Linked DNA regions of Tautonia marina. The protein of the gene in region 1 interacts with the protein of each later gene in a pairwise test. Links are inferred from orthologs where the notes say so. Each region holds a gene or a part of one and is shown in the gene's direction. Other genes may lie near its edges.

The links. Proteins that work in one complex are often made in the same cells at the same time.
Region 2: the proteins of hflC (region 1) and ftsH interact in binary tests that used the Escherichia coli proteins (3 or more experiments, as listed by UniProt). The link is inferred for Tautonia marina from one-to-one orthologs.

The regions. Positions count from the first base shown.
Region 1 is NZ_WEZF01000002.1:459,568-467,032, forward strand. The notes cover bases 1,575-4,464. They hold hflC (protease modulator HflC), read left to right. Parts: upstream 1,575-2,457; coding sequence 2,458-3,471; downstream 3,472-4,464. Other genes in these bases: GA615_RS04375 (cation-translocating P-type ATPase family protein), read left to right, coding at 1,575-2,382; hflK (protease modulator HflK), read left to right, coding at 3,468-4,385. In the rest of the region: more of GA615_RS04375, read left to right, coding at 1-1,574; GA615_RS04390 (MotA/TolQ/ExbB proton channel family protein), read left to right, coding at 4,759-5,673; GA615_RS04395 (ExbD/TolR family protein), read left to right, coding at 5,718-6,185; GA615_RS04400 (ExbD/TolR family protein), read left to right, coding at 6,283-6,747; GA615_RS04405 (hypothetical protein), read left to right, coding at 6,793-7,465.
Region 2 is NZ_WEZF01000023.1:10,665-18,195, reverse strand. Bases 2,614-5,569 are described here. They hold ftsH (ATP-dependent zinc metalloprotease FtsH), read left to right. Parts: upstream 2,614-3,028; coding sequence 3,029-5,110; downstream 5,111-5,569. Other genes in these bases: GA615_RS22615 (carbohydrate kinase family protein), read left to right, coding at 5,250-5,569; trxB (thioredoxin-disulfide reductase), read left to right, coding at 2,614-2,862. Also shown: GA615_RS22640 (carboxylate-amine ligase), read left to right, coding at 1-231; GA615_RS22635 (winged helix-turn-helix domain-containing protein), read left to right, coding at 437-1,147; GA615_RS28780 (carbon storage regulator), read right to left, coding at 1,108-1,455; more of trxB, read left to right, coding at 1,828-2,613; more of GA615_RS22615, read left to right, coding at 5,570-6,224; GA615_RS22610 (archease), read right to left, coding at 6,262-6,684; GA615_RS22605 (Uma2 family endonuclease), read right to left, coding at 6,695-7,294; bcp (thioredoxin-dependent thiol peroxidase), read left to right, coding at 7,424-7,531. UniProt on the Escherichia coli protein: Acts as a processive, ATP-dependent zinc metallopeptidase for both cytoplasmic and membrane proteins. Plays a role in the quality control of integral membrane proteins.

The DNA.
Region 1 (7,465 bases):
GACGCCCAAAGGCGGAAGGCGCCGATCCACCGGACGGCGGATCGCCTGGCGTCGTATTTCCTGCCGGCGGTCTTCGCGGCGGCAACGATTACCGTGGTGGCGGGGTTGCTGCTGGGCTGGCCGGATACGGGACGGCGAGCGGTGGCCGTGCTGGTGGTGGCCTGCCCGTGTGCCCTGATTTTGGCGACCCCGGCCGCCGTGATGGCAAGCATGGCCTGGCTGGCGAGGCATGGGGTCGTCATCAAGGGGGGGGCGGCCCTGGAACGAATGGCGCGGTGCGACGCGATTGCCTTCGACAAGACGGGGACACTCACGCTCGGCACGCCGGAACTGGTGACGGTCGAGTCGTTTGATGATCGAACGGCCGACGACTTGCTCAGGCTGGCGGCCTCGGCCGAGCGAGGGGGAAGGCATCCGCTGGCCGATTCGGTCGTCCGGGAAGCCGATCGGCGCGGGCTTTCGGTGCCCGAGGCGAGCGACATTGTGGCCATGCCAGGCGCGGGAGTCGAGGCCCGCGTGGTCGATCCGGGGGGGGCGGAGCGGTCGGTGATCGTCGGCAATCGCCGTCTGATGATCGAGCGAGGGCTGGCACTGGATGCCACCGTCGAGGAGGGGATCGCCCGGCTCGACGGGATCGGCCAGACCCCGTTGCTCGTGGCGGAAGCAGGGCGGATTGTCGGCCTCCTGGGAGCCCGAGACACGGTGAGGCCCGAGGCCCACGATGTCATTCACGATTTAAAACACTTGAAATTCACCCTCATCGCGCTGTTGACCGGCGACCGCAAACCAGCGGCGGAGGTGGTGGCGAAGAAGGTGCATCTGAAGACGGTCGAATCGGAGCTGCTCCCGGCGGACAAGGCGGCCTGGATTCGGGAGCGCCAGGGAGAAGGGCGACGGGTGGCGATGATCGGCGACGGGATCAACGACGCTCCCGCGCTGGCGGCGGCCGATGTCGGGATCGCCATTGCCGGGCCGGGCGCCGACCTGGCGGCCGAGGCGGGCGACGTGGTGTTAATGAATGATCCGCTGAACGTCCTGCCCGACTTCGTGAAGCTGTCTCGGGCGACGGTGCGGATCATCCGGCAGAACATCATCCTGTTTGCGTTTGGCCTGAACGCGGGGGCGGTGTTTCTGGCCTTCCTCGGCGTGCTTGGGCCGGTGGCAGCGGCGATCCTGCACCAGATCGGGTCGCTCTTGGTCCTGCTGAACGCGATGCGGTTGCTCGGCTTCGGCGACTGGCACGAGATGCCTCCGTTCCGGCAGATCCGAGCCTTCGGCCGGGCGATCGACGCCTGGGACGATCGGCTCGACCTGGGCCGGGTGGTCGATCGGGCGATGAGCCACTGGCGAGGCGCGCTGATCGGACTGGCGATACTCGGCGCGGTGGCGTATGCAGGGTCGGGGCTGACGACGATCGGCCCCGAGGAGGTCGGACTGGTGAGCCGGTTCGGTCGGTTCGAGGGCACGATCGATCCGGGCTTGCACCTGCGATGGCCGAGGCCGATCGAGCGAATCGTGCGTCTGGAGCCGGATCGCGTGCGAGGGGTGTCGATCGGATTCCGGACGATCGAGGTTGAGCGCACCACGGACGGCTTCCGCTGGGAGAGTGGGCACGATCGTGCCGACGCGAGGGCGACGGAGGAAGCGCTGGTTCTGACCGGAGATGGTCGGCTGATCGAGCTGACGGCCACGGTCGAGTACCGGCTCGGCGCGTCCCGAGATCACTGGAGGATCGCAGCCTTTGGAGTGGATCGCGCGGAGGAGGCGTTGCAGTCGCTGGCCGAGGCGAGCGTTCGGTCGGTCATCGGCCGACGACCGCTGGATGCCTTGATGACGGACCGCCGGGGAGACGCCGAGCGGGCCTCGACCGAGGAACTCCGCCGACGGGTCGCCGAGGCGGGGCTCGGGCTGGAGGTCGTGGGGGTGACGTTCCGGGATGCTCATCCGCCATTGGCGGTGGTGGATGCATATCGGGATGTCTCGCGTGCCAATCGCGATGCCGAGGCCCAGGTGAACGCCGCGCTCGCCCAGCGTGCCGAGCGATTGGCCGATGCTCGGGGACTGGCCGCCGAGACGCTGGCCCAGGCCGAGGCGGATCGTCGATCGTCGGTGGCGGTTGCCTCGTCGTCGGCCGCGTCGTTTTTGGCCCTGCAATCGGCCCGCACGTCGGCACCGAAGCTAACCGACCACCGGCTCTATGCCGACGCGGTCGAGGCCGCCGTGGCCGATCGGCCGAAGCTGATCCTTGACCCGTCTCGGGCCGATCGCCGCCGCCATTTGATCTTGGGGGAACCGGCAATCTCCGGATGGCTCGGCGATCCCGAGCGATTGCAGGACGATCTCCCGCGCACGCCAACCGCCGAGCCGGAGCCATCGCCGTGAGTGACCACGGGATGGACCACGAAACCCTCACACATGCCTTCCTGAAATCGTTTGATTGATCATGAAAGGTCTCCGATGCGTCGATCCTCGGTTATCGCCGCCCTGCTGATATTCGTCGTGGCCGTGCTTCTGGTCGCGGCGCGGTCGATCGTGGTGGCGGATGAATCGCAATATGTGCTCGTAACCAGCTTCGGCCGTCCGGTCGTGCTGTACGGCGATGATCCGGGAGAGGCGGGCCTGCACGCCAAATGGCCGTGGCAAGGGGTCTGGTCGATCGACCGCCGCCTGAAGTCGTTCGACACGAGCACGAGGGAAGTGATCACCGGGGACAAGAAGAATCTGGAGATCGCCGGGTTCGTTGCCTGGAAGGTGGCCGATCCGATCACCTTCCTCCGCGCCGCCGGATCGAGCGAGGCAGCCGAGGCGAGGCTGGAGGAGCGGATTGCCTCGGCGTTGAGCGATGCGATCGGCCGGAGAGAACTGGAGACGCTCGCCTCGACCGATTCGACGGTCTGGGCGCTCGACGCCGTGACCGGGGAGGTGCAATCGGCCGTGGCCGAAGCGGCAAGCGAGGAGTTGGGGGTCGCGGTGGTGGACGTGAGGCTTCGCCGGTTCAATCACCCGCTGGAGGTCCGGCCGGCGGTGTTCGATCTGATCCGGAGCGAACGCCGACAGGTGGCCGCGCAGGTCCGCGCCGACGGGGAAACGAAGGCCCGCACGATTACCAGCCAGGCCGAGCGGCAACGGGAGGCGATTCTCGCCGAGGCCGAGGCCGAGGCCGACCGCATCCGAAGCTCGGGAGAGGCCGAGGCCACCCGCATCCTGAACGAGGCCCACGCGACCGACCCGGGCTTCGCCGAGTTCCTGCGGACGCTGGAAACGTATCGCTCGTTGCTCGACGGCCGGGCGACGGTCGTCCTGTCGGCCGATAGCCCGTTGCTGAGGCTCTTGAACCAGGGGCCGGGATCGGAGGTCCTGCAAGCTCCGGCAACAGCTTCCACGCCGACTCCTCTGGCCCAACCGACACCGGCTTCGGGTGCTCCGGTTGCTGCGACCGATCCGAACCCGTCCGGGGAGGACGAGGAATGAGCCGTCGAACACGGATCGCAACAACGATGGGCCTGACGAGCCTGGTCGTCCTGATCGTTCTGGCAACGGGCCTGGTGGCGGTCGAGCCGGGCGAATCGGTCGTCGTCCGGCGCTTCGGTCGGGTGATTGATCGGCCGATGGGAGCAGGGTTGCACTGGGTCGCCCCCCTCGGGATCGACCGGATCGACCGCGTTCGGACGGACGAAGTGCGACGTCTGAGGCTTGGGCTGGCCGGCATTCCCGGAGCCGCCGAAGCCCCCGGCGCCGGTGAGTTTCTCTCGGGCGATCAGAACGTGCTGCAAGCGGAAGTGGTCGTCCAGTACCGAGTGGCCGATCCGGTGGCGTTCGTGGTGGGGGTCGATCGGCGTGAGGAGGTGCTGGCCGCGCTCGGAGAGGCGTCGTTGAGTCGGGCGCTGGCCCGTCGGGGGATTGACGATGCGATGGGAGGCGATCGGCTGGCCGTGGCCGTCGAGGTGGCGGAAACCTTGCAAGACGACTCGGAACGGCTCGGGCTTGGGCTGGCGATCCTGGGGGTGAATCTGACCGAGGTTCGTCCTCCCGAGGAAGTCCGACCCGACTTCGCCGCCACCCAGGCGGCCCGGAGTGAAGTCGATACGAGGCTCCGCGAGGCGCAGGGGCTGGCCGATCGTCTGCTGGCCGCCTCGGCGTCGGAAGTCGGGGCGATTCTCGACCGCGCCCATGCCGCGGCGGAGCGCTCGGTGATTCTCGCGCGGTCGCGGGCCGACAGGTTCCGATCGCTGGCGACCGAAGTGAACCGAGCCCGCCCGATGACCGTTCAGCGGATCTATCTCGACACGATTCGAACCCAGTGGCCGAGGGTCGGACGAACGGTCGTCCTTGCGCCGGACGAACCCCTGGATCTCAGTATCCTCGGGCCGGTAGACGAGCCTTGACCGTGAGGCTGGTCCAGGCGTGGCATCCTCGCGACGAACACCCCTTGATTCTCCGACACAAGGCGACCGTTGGCCGCTGGAAAAGCGGCCGTGTCATGCCACTGGTGAGGGCGTCGAACCGCTTCGGTTCGGAAGGGATGGTTGACAGGTGGCAAGACGCGACAGAGAATCCCGATGAGGCTTTCTTGAGCGCACGCGAGCGGGAATGGTCCAATCGGATCGCGAGGTCGATCGGTTCCGACACTTCCCGAGGTCCCTTCACTCGCCGCGTGGCCCGGCTCGACCTTGACCCTCACCTGAAATCGCTTCGTTTGGATCTCGACGTCGACTCCGAATCCGACTCCGACCCGACCGCCGACGGAGACCGCCACCGATGCCGACCCCGATTCCGAGCCCGAGGGGCCGTCGCCTGTCCCGAATTCTGCTGGCGGCGTTGCTGACGCTGCCGCTCTTGTGCGTCGGCACGATCGGACTGATGCCGACCGTTGCGATGGCCCAGGAGGACGTGCCGCCTCCACCGGCTCCGGAACCGGAGGGTGCCCCGGCTCCCGAGGCTGCTCCCGCGCCCGAGCCGGAACCGGAGGCGTCTGAGCCGGCTTCGGCCGAGACCACGTCGGGAAGCCCGGTTCGAACCAAGTCGGGATTGCAGTGGTTTATCGAGTCGTCGGGCATCATCGGCGGCCTGATCATCATTCTGTCGATCACTCTGGTGGCGATGATCATTCGCCTGTTCCTGGAGTTCCGGCTCAAGGAAGCGGTGCCGCCGCAACTGGTCGACCTGCTCGATAACGCGATCCGAGAGAAGAAATTCCAGGAAGCTTACGACGCCTGCCGTGAGGATAATTCGTTCCTGGCCCGGCTGGTGCGGACCGGCGTGGCCAACATGCCCAACGGTCGAACCGAGGCCAAGGAAGCGATGAACGCGACGGCCGAGGAAATCGTGGTCGATATGGAGTCGAAGAACAGCTATCTCGGCACGATTGGCACGATCGCCCCGATGCTCGGCCTGCTCGGAACGGTGCTGGGCATGATCCTCGCCTTCCAGGACCTGGCGACGGTCGAGGGGGTGCAGGTCGATCCGACGAAGCTGGCCGGGAACATTTCGCTCGCGCTGGTCACGACCTTCGAAGGGTTGATTGTGTCGGTGCCGGCGATCTTCTTCTTCGCCTTCTTCCGGAACCGGATCGTCTTCATCGCGACCGAGACGACCAAGATCGCCGATCGCACCATCAACGCTTTCTGGCAAGCCGCCAAGCAGCAGCAAGGGGTCACCCGGACCGCCACCTGAGCCGAAGCCCGAACCCGGTGCCACGCGAGGAGGCCCGACCGACCATGCCCCGACCCAAACTGCACAACGTCAAGTATCAGCCCGACCTGACGCCGCTGCTCGACGTCGTCTTCCAGCTCATGACCTTTTTCATCATGGTCTCGAACTTCAACCAGGAAGTGTATGACCAGCGGGTCCGGCTCCCGGTGGCGGGGTCGGCCCGACCGATTCTCAACCCGGCCGAGGACAAGCTCGTCCTGAACATCGACGAGACCGGCCGCCTGCTGGTGGCCAGCCAGGCTCTCAGCGCCGACGAGGCACTCAAGCATATTCGCTTCCAGGCCGACCTGGCCCGCCTCAATGCCGACGCCGCCGGCGTCACGCTCTCGGCCGGAGAGCCGCTGCCCACGACCGTGATTCTTCGGGCCGATCGCCAGGCCCCGTTTACCGAGGTCTTCCGGCTCATCCGGGCCTGCCAGGATGTGAATTTCTCCCGGTTCGACCTCCGAGCCCTCAGTGCACCAACTTATTGACGGACGAAGCACGATCGGGTCGGGAGAGCAGACAACACTTGCTCCTTCTCTCAGCCCATTCTGATGCTGCCAACGCCCGCCCCCGGAGCAGCCCCTGATGTTTCGACCGCGTCAATCGACCGAAATTGAAGTCCCGCTGACTCCCATGCTCGACGTGGCCTTTCAGCTGCTCACGTTCTTCATCCTCACGTTCAAGCCCGCGCCGATGGAGCTGCAGTTTGACCTGAACCTGCTGCCGACCACTCCTCAGACCGAGCCCGAACCGGAACCGCCTCCTGAGGAGAGCCCCTCGGACGAACCCCCGGCAATCCGATCATTCCAGGTGACGTTGCTCTCGAACAACACGGGAGAGTTGACCGGAATCGAACTGGAGGAATTGCGGTTCGAGAACCTTCCCAGCCTCCGCGATCGGATTAAAGGGTTGCTTGAAGACCCGGACTATGGATTCGATCAGGCACTGATCCGGGCGCATCCGGATCTTCACTGGGAACACCTGGTTGCGGTCTTGAACATGTTCTCCGACCTTGGGCTAACGAAGGTCAACTTCACTGAGATGAACTGAGGCCTCGATCGCCTGTTGCTCCTCCACCGTCTGCCGAGGGAACCGATGAGCCACGCAGACCCCTTCGAGCCCGACGGCCCGGTGCGTCGAGGCGTTGCCTGGGGACAGGTGATTCCGCTGATCACCCTGGTCATCCTCTCGGGCATTCTCCTGGTGCAATTCCTTCGGCCCGAAGTAGCGCCGGCTCCCGAACCGGCCAAGGGAATCGGCGAGCAGACTCCCCTGCCCCCACCGGATGATTCGATCGTCTTCGAGGCGGTTCGGGACGAGGCTCCCTTGCAATTCAGCGAGACGGCGGCCTATGCCGAACTGCTCGACCGGGCGCGGAGAACCCCCATCGAGACACTCCGTGAAACCGCCCGCACCGATGTGGTCTTTTCCGACCTGCTGGATCGTCCCGAGCGTTACCGAGGCTTGCCGATCCGCCTGCAAGGGACCGCCCGCCGCATCCTCCGCATCGACGACCTTCCCGATCGGATCGCCCCCGAAGGCGCCCTGTACGAGGCCTGGACATTTACCGGAGACAGCCGAGGCTTTCCCTACGTGCTCGTCTTCGAAGACGCTCCCCAGGGCCTTCCCGGTGGGGACGACGTGAACGCGTTCGTCATCTTCCACGGCTATTTCTTCAAGCTGCTGGCGTATAACGCCGCCGATAAGGCCCGGAAAGCACCGATGCTCATCGGCCGACTTGAATACGTTCCTGACGATCGTCGGCCTG
Region 2 (7,531 bases), on another replicon or contig:
GAGGCCCGCCCCGTGCGCCGGATCGTCGCCGATCTGGTCGAAACGCTCATCAGGCGAGGGGTGCCCGAGGAACTCGGCTGCCTCCGAGAACTCGAGACGGTCCTCGACATGGCCGAGCAACCGACCGGCTCCGAACGCCAGGTCGCCATCTTCGAACAGACCGGCGACCTCCATCAAGTCGTCCGCCAGATGCTCGATCGTCGCCCGTTCGAGCCGCTCACGACTTCATGAGTTCTTCTTGCCTTTTTCATAAAATGTCTGGTCGTCTCTGGGTACGATACGTTTGGATTGACCGGAGCCGACGGGGACGATTCGGCCCCGATCAACGGGACGGAGCCCCCTCGTTCCCGGAGTACCGGAACGAGCGATGGCCGTCCGATCGATCCGAAGCCGCTCAATTCCTCCGGTCCGCAACCTCCGGGCGACGGATTCCCTCATGGCCAACACGCAAATTCTGATCGTCGAAGACGAACATCACCTGGCCGACACGCTGGCGATGAACCTTCGCCGCGAAGGCTTTGATGTCCTGATCGCTTACGATGGCCAGGACGGGCTCCGCCAGGCCCAGCTTCGCTTGCCCGACCTGATCGTGCTCGACCTCATGCTCCCGGTCAAACCCGGCCTGGAGGTCTGCCGAGAACTCCGAGCCGGGTCCCAGACCCGAGACATCCCCATTCTCATGCTCACGGCCAAGGCCGAGGAGAGCGACGAGCTGATCGGCCTGGCCGTTGGTGCCGACGACTACGTCACCAAGCCCTACAGCCTCAAGGTCCTGATCCAGCGCATCAAGAACGTCCTCCGCCGACGGGCCAGCCACGCGGAGACCGCCTCGGCCGTTGTCTTCGAGGTCCAGGGGGTGACGATCGACAAGCATCGTCACCGCGCCTTGTTTCAAGGCGCGGAGCTTCCCCTGACCCCCACCGAGTTCCGGCTTCTTGAGGTCTTGCTACGTCAGGCCGGTCGGGCCTTCACCCGTCACGAATTGATGGACGCCGCGATTGGCGAGGATGCCATGGTCTTGGAGCGGACCATCGATGTCCATATCAAGAGCCTTCGGAAGAAGCTCGGTGCCGGCTCCGAATTGATCGAAACGGTCCGGGGTGTCGGTTACCGTTTCCGAGAGGCGGATCTTGTGGCGCAAGACTGAGTGCTGACCGGTCCCGGTTCGGCCCTGAGCCGATGTCCCAGGGGGGCTTCGATCGTCTGCCAGCATTCCGTCGCTGCCGCTGTCGCCGGGATGGCCGTCGGTTCTTCAACCGAGACCATCTCGCCGCTGAGGCGAGCCAGGGCCGCCTCGGCTTCATCACGCTGCCGCAACTCGGCCCGCACGACGGGGACGTGTCTCGGTGCGTCGATCCCGAGACGGACCTGACCGCCTTCGAGCCGGACCACCGTGACACAGATGTCGCGGCCAATGTAGAGTTTTTCCATGCGTTTGCGCGTCAGAACGAGCATCGTTGGCATGCTCCTGGGAGCCTCGAACCGGCCGCCCTGCCACCCTCGCGGCAAGGGCTGATCGTGGTTCGTGCTCGCTGGGTCGAGGTGGGTCTTCAGGAACCTTAGGTCACACTTGGTCGACCCAATCGCGCTGTTCGACCACTTCTGCAACTCTTGCCGAGCATCTCTGGGCGGCGAGCCTCAAACTCTCGTATAATGCCCACTGGTGCGATCCTGCCGGATCGCTGCAACTGGGTCGACTCGCGTGTGGGCCGGTCGTGGCTCGCCGGGCCGATCCAGGCGGTCTAAAGGCGTTTGCGTCGAAGACCCGGTGACGCAAGGTCGGGCCAACGATGGCTCGTCGATCGATCGATTCAAGGTGAGGAAACGATGCCGCAGCACTCCGCCGTGATCATCATCGGTTCGGGCTCCGCCGGCCTGACCGCCGCGCTCTACTCGGCCCGCGCCAACCTCTCCCCGATCGTCTTCGAAGGCCGAGAGCCCGGCGGCCAGCTCACCCTGACGACCGACGTCGAGAACTTTCCCGGCTTCCCCGAGGCCATCAATGGCCCCGACCTGATGAACAAGATGCGCGAGCAGGCCCAGCGATTCGGGGCCGACACCCGCTGGGAAACCGTCGTCGGTGTCGATCTCTCGCAACGCCCCTTCCGCGTCAAGACGACCGACGACCCCAGCGGCGACCCCGAAAGCGGCACCATCACCGAGTACACCGCCGATGCCCTGATCGTTGCCACCGGCGCTTCGGCCCGATGGCTCGGCAACGAAGGCCCCTTCAAGGGGGCCGGCGTGAGCACCTGTGCCACCTGCGACGGCCACTTCTATAAGGGGAAGGAAATCGCCGTGGTCGGCGGCGGCGACTCGGCGGTTGAGGAAGCCACCTTCCTCACCCGGTTTGCTTCCAAGGTCACCTTGATCCACCGCCGCGAGGAGCTGCGCGCCTCGAAGATCATGCAGGACAAGCTCTTCGCCAACGAGAAGATCGCTTTCGCCTGGAACTCCGTCGTCGACGAGGTTTACGGCGACACCGACCCCCGGCCGATCCTCAAAGGGGTCAAGCTCCGATCGACCGAGGACAACGAGACTCTCACCGATCTGAACCTCTCCGGTCTTTTCCTGGCAATCGGCCACATCCCGAACACCGGTATCTTCAAGGGGAAGCTTGCGATGACCCCCGAGGGCTACCTCCTGACCCGCGCCGCCCTTGCCTGGGACGGGATCGAAGCCCCGGCCGATCTGCGCGATCGAATGCCCAACTACAGTTCCGCAACTGATGTCGAGGGCGTGTTTGCCTGCGGCGACGTGGTGGATACCCACTATCGCCAGGCCATCACCGCCGCCGGCTCCGGATGTGCCGCGGCCATCGACGCGGAGAAATGGCTCGAAGCCACTGGTGCCGGTCATTAATCCGTGGTGCTGATTCTGATTCGGAGACCCGGTGGCGGTCGACCTGGAACGCCGCCCGGTCTACAATTGTGAGATCGAGGACCGGCTGGCAATCGATTTGCACGCCAGCCACTCGCCCGAAGTGCCCCCGTCGGGCTGCCCAATTTAAGGACGGAACAACGAGCCGATGGAGAATCCGCGAGCCCCCAAAGACGGCGACCCCGATCGCAAGCCCGCCGATCGCCGCAAACCCGGCAGTCAACAAAGCGGCGGCAGCGGTGGCGGATCGACCGGCACGCCGACCCCCCCGTGGTCGCTCCTGTTCCTGATCGCGGCGATGGTCCTCGTCTTCCTGATGTGGAACCCGTTCAAGTCCGAGATCCGTGTCAGCTACTACCCCTGGTTCCTCGATCAGGTCAACACCGACAACATCGAGTCGATCACCTTTCAGGGACGCGACGTTCGCGGCAAGCTTCGTACCCCCGACCAGGAGTACAAGGCCTCCGACAGCGCCAAGGCCACAACCGTTTCCCAGTTCACCACCACCATCCCGACCGAAGACGCACTCGATCGGGTGATGGCCTTGCTCCAGGGAGAAACCGTCCCAGCCACCGGTGAGGCTCGCTCAAGTCCTCCCCCTCGGATCGAGGTGCTTGAGCCCCAGGCGCCGACCACCTTGCTCTGGCTCAGCTTCCTCCTGCCCATGCTCCTGATCGGTGGTCTGATCTTCTTCATGATGCGCCGGGCCCGCGATCAGTTCGACGGCGGCATTCTCGGCAACTTCACCAAGAGCCAGGCCAAGCGGCACGATAAGTCCAAGCAGCGCACCACCTTCGATGAGGTCGCCGGCCTGGAGAACGCCAAGGCCGAGCTGCAAGAAATCGTCGAGTTCCTCAAGACTCCCGACAAGTTTCAGCGCCTCGGCGGTCGGATTCCCAAGGGAGTTCTCCTGATCGGCCCTCCCGGCTCGGGTAAGACCCTGCTCGCCCGAGCCGTCGCCGGCGAGGCCGGTGCGCCGTTCTTCTCGATTTCCGGCTCGGAATTCATCCAGATGTTCGTCGGCGTCGGTGCCAGCCGCGTCCGGGACATGTTCAAGACGGCCAAGGAAAACTCCCCCTGCATCCTCTTTATTGACGAGATCGACGCCGTCGGTCGCGTCCGAGGGGCCGGCCTCGGCGGCGGACACGACGAACGCGAGCAGACGCTCAACCAGATCCTCACCGAGATGGACGGCTTCACCCCGAGCGAAACCGTCATCGTGCTGGCCGCCACCAATCGCCCCGACGTGCTCGACCCGGCCCTCCTGCGCCCCGGCCGCTTCGATCGTCACGTCACCGTCGACCGGCCGACCCGTAAGGGCCGCTTCGAAATCCTCAAGGTCCACACCCGCAACGTTCCCCTGGCCGATGAGGTCGATCTCGACTCCATCGCCCGCGGTTCTGTCGGCATGTCGGGCGCCGACCTGGCCAACCTTGTCAACGAGGCGGCGCTCATCGCCACCCGGGAAAACAAAGACAAGGTCGATATGCAGGACTTCGAGGCCGCCCGCGACAAGGTCATGATGGGGGCCAAGCGCGAGGAATTCATCACCCAGAAAGACAAGCGAGCCACCGCCTACCACGAGGCCGGTCACGCCCTGGTCGCCTGGATGACCCCCAAGACCGACCCCGTCCACAAGGTCACGATCATTCCCCGCGGTCGATCGCTCGGCGTCACCCAGTTTATCCCTGAGGAAGACCGCCTCGGCTACTCCGAGAGCCAGATCAAGGCCCGGCTCGATGTCCTTCTCGGCGGTCGAGCCGCCGAGAAGCTCATCTACGATGATCTCTCCACCGGCGCGGCCGAAGACCTGAAGCAAGCCACCCGACTGGCCCGCATGATGGTCACCCAGTGGGGCATGAGCCCCCGGGTCGGCCCCGTCTACGTCCAAGGGGCCGAGGAGCACCCCTTCCTCGGTCGCGAGATGACCGAGGCCCGTGACCACTCCGAACACACCCAGCAGGTCATCGATGAGGAAGTCGCCCGGATTCTCCGAGAGGCCGACACCCGAGCCTTCCGTCTTCTCGAAGAGAATCGCGAGCAGCTCGAACGCATGACCGATGCCCTCATCGAACGCGAGGTCATCACCGATGTCGAGATCCAGGAGATGATCGGCAAGCGGGCCCTTGATCCCTCCGACCCTCATCCCGACGAGGTTGTCGTCTCGACGGACGCTCAGCCCGGCAACCTTCCTTCTCAGACCGTTGATCAGAATGGAGCGGCAGGCTAATCGAACCACGATTGGCCCCGTTGATCGATCTCTGGGGCCGGGCCAGACGCTTCCCGACTCCGACCCCGCGCGGTAGCCTTGGGAGCATTGGCCTGCTCCTCCCCCGACCCTCCCGCACCGTGCGAGGTCCGAGTTTACGATGTCCGCTACCGCTCCGAAGGGCACCCCGGTGGTTTGCGCCGGGGTGATCGTTGCCGATCACCTCACCCCGCCGATCGACCGCTTCCCCCAGCCGGGAGAACTCGTCAAGGTTGACGAGCTTGTGCTGAATATTGGCGGCCTGGCCGCGAACGTGGCCGTGGTCCTGTCGAAGCTGGGCGTGGGGGCCCGTATTTGCTGCCGGGTCGGCGGCGACGCCTTCGGCCGGTTCGTCGCGGAATCCCTCGAAGCGGCCGGTGTCGAGACGTCGAGCCTCATCGTCGATCCCGACCGCGATACGAGCCAGACTCTCATCGTCAACGTCAAGGGGGAGGACCGCCGGTTCATCCACAGCTTCGGGGCCAATGCCGCCCTTTCGGCCGCCGACCTCGACGCGGCGATCACCCCCGAGGCTCGTGTGCTCTATGTCGGCGGCTACCTGATCCTTCCCGGCCTCGACCCCGACGCCCTCGCCGATCGCTTTGCCCGAGCCCGATCCCAGGGGATCACCACCGTTCTCGACGTCGCCTGCCCCGGCCCGGCCGACTACCTCTCGAAGCTCAAGCCGGTCCTCCCCCACACCGACGTCTTCCTGCCGAACACCGACGAGGCGGCCTTGATCCTCGGCGGAGAAACCGACGCCATCCGCCAGGCCGAGGCCTTCCGAGCCCTCGGGGCCGCTCGAGTCGTCATCACCCGAGGCGAACACGGCTCGATCTCCCTTTCCGAATCCCACCGTCTGAAGCTCGGCGTTTACCCGGTCGATTACGTCGACGGCACCGGCAGCGGCGACGCCTTCGATGCCGGCTACATCGCCGCGCTCATCTCCGGCCTCGACGAGCCCGGTTGCCTGAAGCTCGCCAGCGCCCTCGGTGCCAGTTGCGTTCGGGCCGTCGGCACGACCGCGGGCATCTTCACCCGCACCGAGGCCGACCGCTTCATCGCCGAGCACGATTTGCCCGTCGAGACGATCTGACGCGATCGAACCCAACGTGCCTGCCATCGGCTCCGATTCAAATATCCAGAATCAGCTCGGCGATCCAGGCGTCTCCCTCGTGCCTGAGCGATGCCCCGTGCTGGGTCACGGCCTTCACCTCGTGATCCAGCATGTGCCGGTCACGGTCGATCGCTTCTCCGGCGATCGAGGCGTCAAGCTTCCGACCGTCCTCCGAGAGGGTCAGGTCAAACCGTGTGTAAAGCCGATGCGTCGTCTCACACCGAAAGATCAACTCGTTGAGCCAGTCGATCAGCAGGTCGCCCGGTGTCTCGGCCTGAAGGGAAACGGTCTCGGTTTCGATGGCCTTGACATCGTTCCGGTTCACGACGATGTAGTCGAACAACCCCTCCGCCGCGGTGCGAAACAGGTCGGTCAGATCACCCGCCCGGACCCGGAACCCCACGTCGGCGGTGTGCTCGAAATGCTCGACGGTGCCCATCTCTCGGCCCTCACGTGCCTGCCGCCTCGAAGACCGACCCACACCCGAATTGAAAACCAGGGAGGAAGGGAGACTCGATTGTCCCTGACGGCCCGAACCGTTGTTCGACCCAGCGGCCCCGATTGCGTCGGAGAACGAGGATTGACCGTTTTCCCGGATCAACGATCCAGTACTCCTTGACTCCGAACGCCAGATATTCCTCCCGCTTTTCCTGGTAGTCCCGAGCTTCCGAGCCGGGCGAGACGACCTCGACAACCACCTCAGGGATCCAAAGTCCCCAGACCGCATTGCCTTCCACCGGCGCGGGAGTCATGGAGACCGCCAGATCCGGGTGTCGCTCCGACTGCTGGGCTTCGAGCAGGATCTTGCATTCGCCTCCCCCGGCGATCGTATCGAGGACTCCCGGGTGAGCAAGATCGTAGGCCGCGAATTGCCGGCGGATCGCGGTCAGGACGCGGAGATGTTTCGGCCTCGGAACGTCCGTCACGACGATTTCCCCCCGCCCCAGCTCATAATGATAGCCCTCCATCACCTCGGCAGGCTCGAACTCATCGAGCGTCATGCGCTGGCCGTGATCGGCCGGACCAATCCGAACCGTTGTCTTTGGCATGTCCGTCCTCCGGAGAATCGTCCCGATGCTTTCCGAGTACCGGTCGACCGACTAGATTAACTCCCAAGCCCGACACGGGTCACGTCGGCCCGAGTCGTCGGGCGAATCCCAACCACGGAAGGAATCCCGATGATCGAAGCAGGCCAGCCCGCCCCCGACTTCACCCTCACCGACCAGCACGGCAAGAAGGTTTCGCTCAAAAAGCTCAAGGGGAAGGTCGTCGTCCTCTATTTCTAC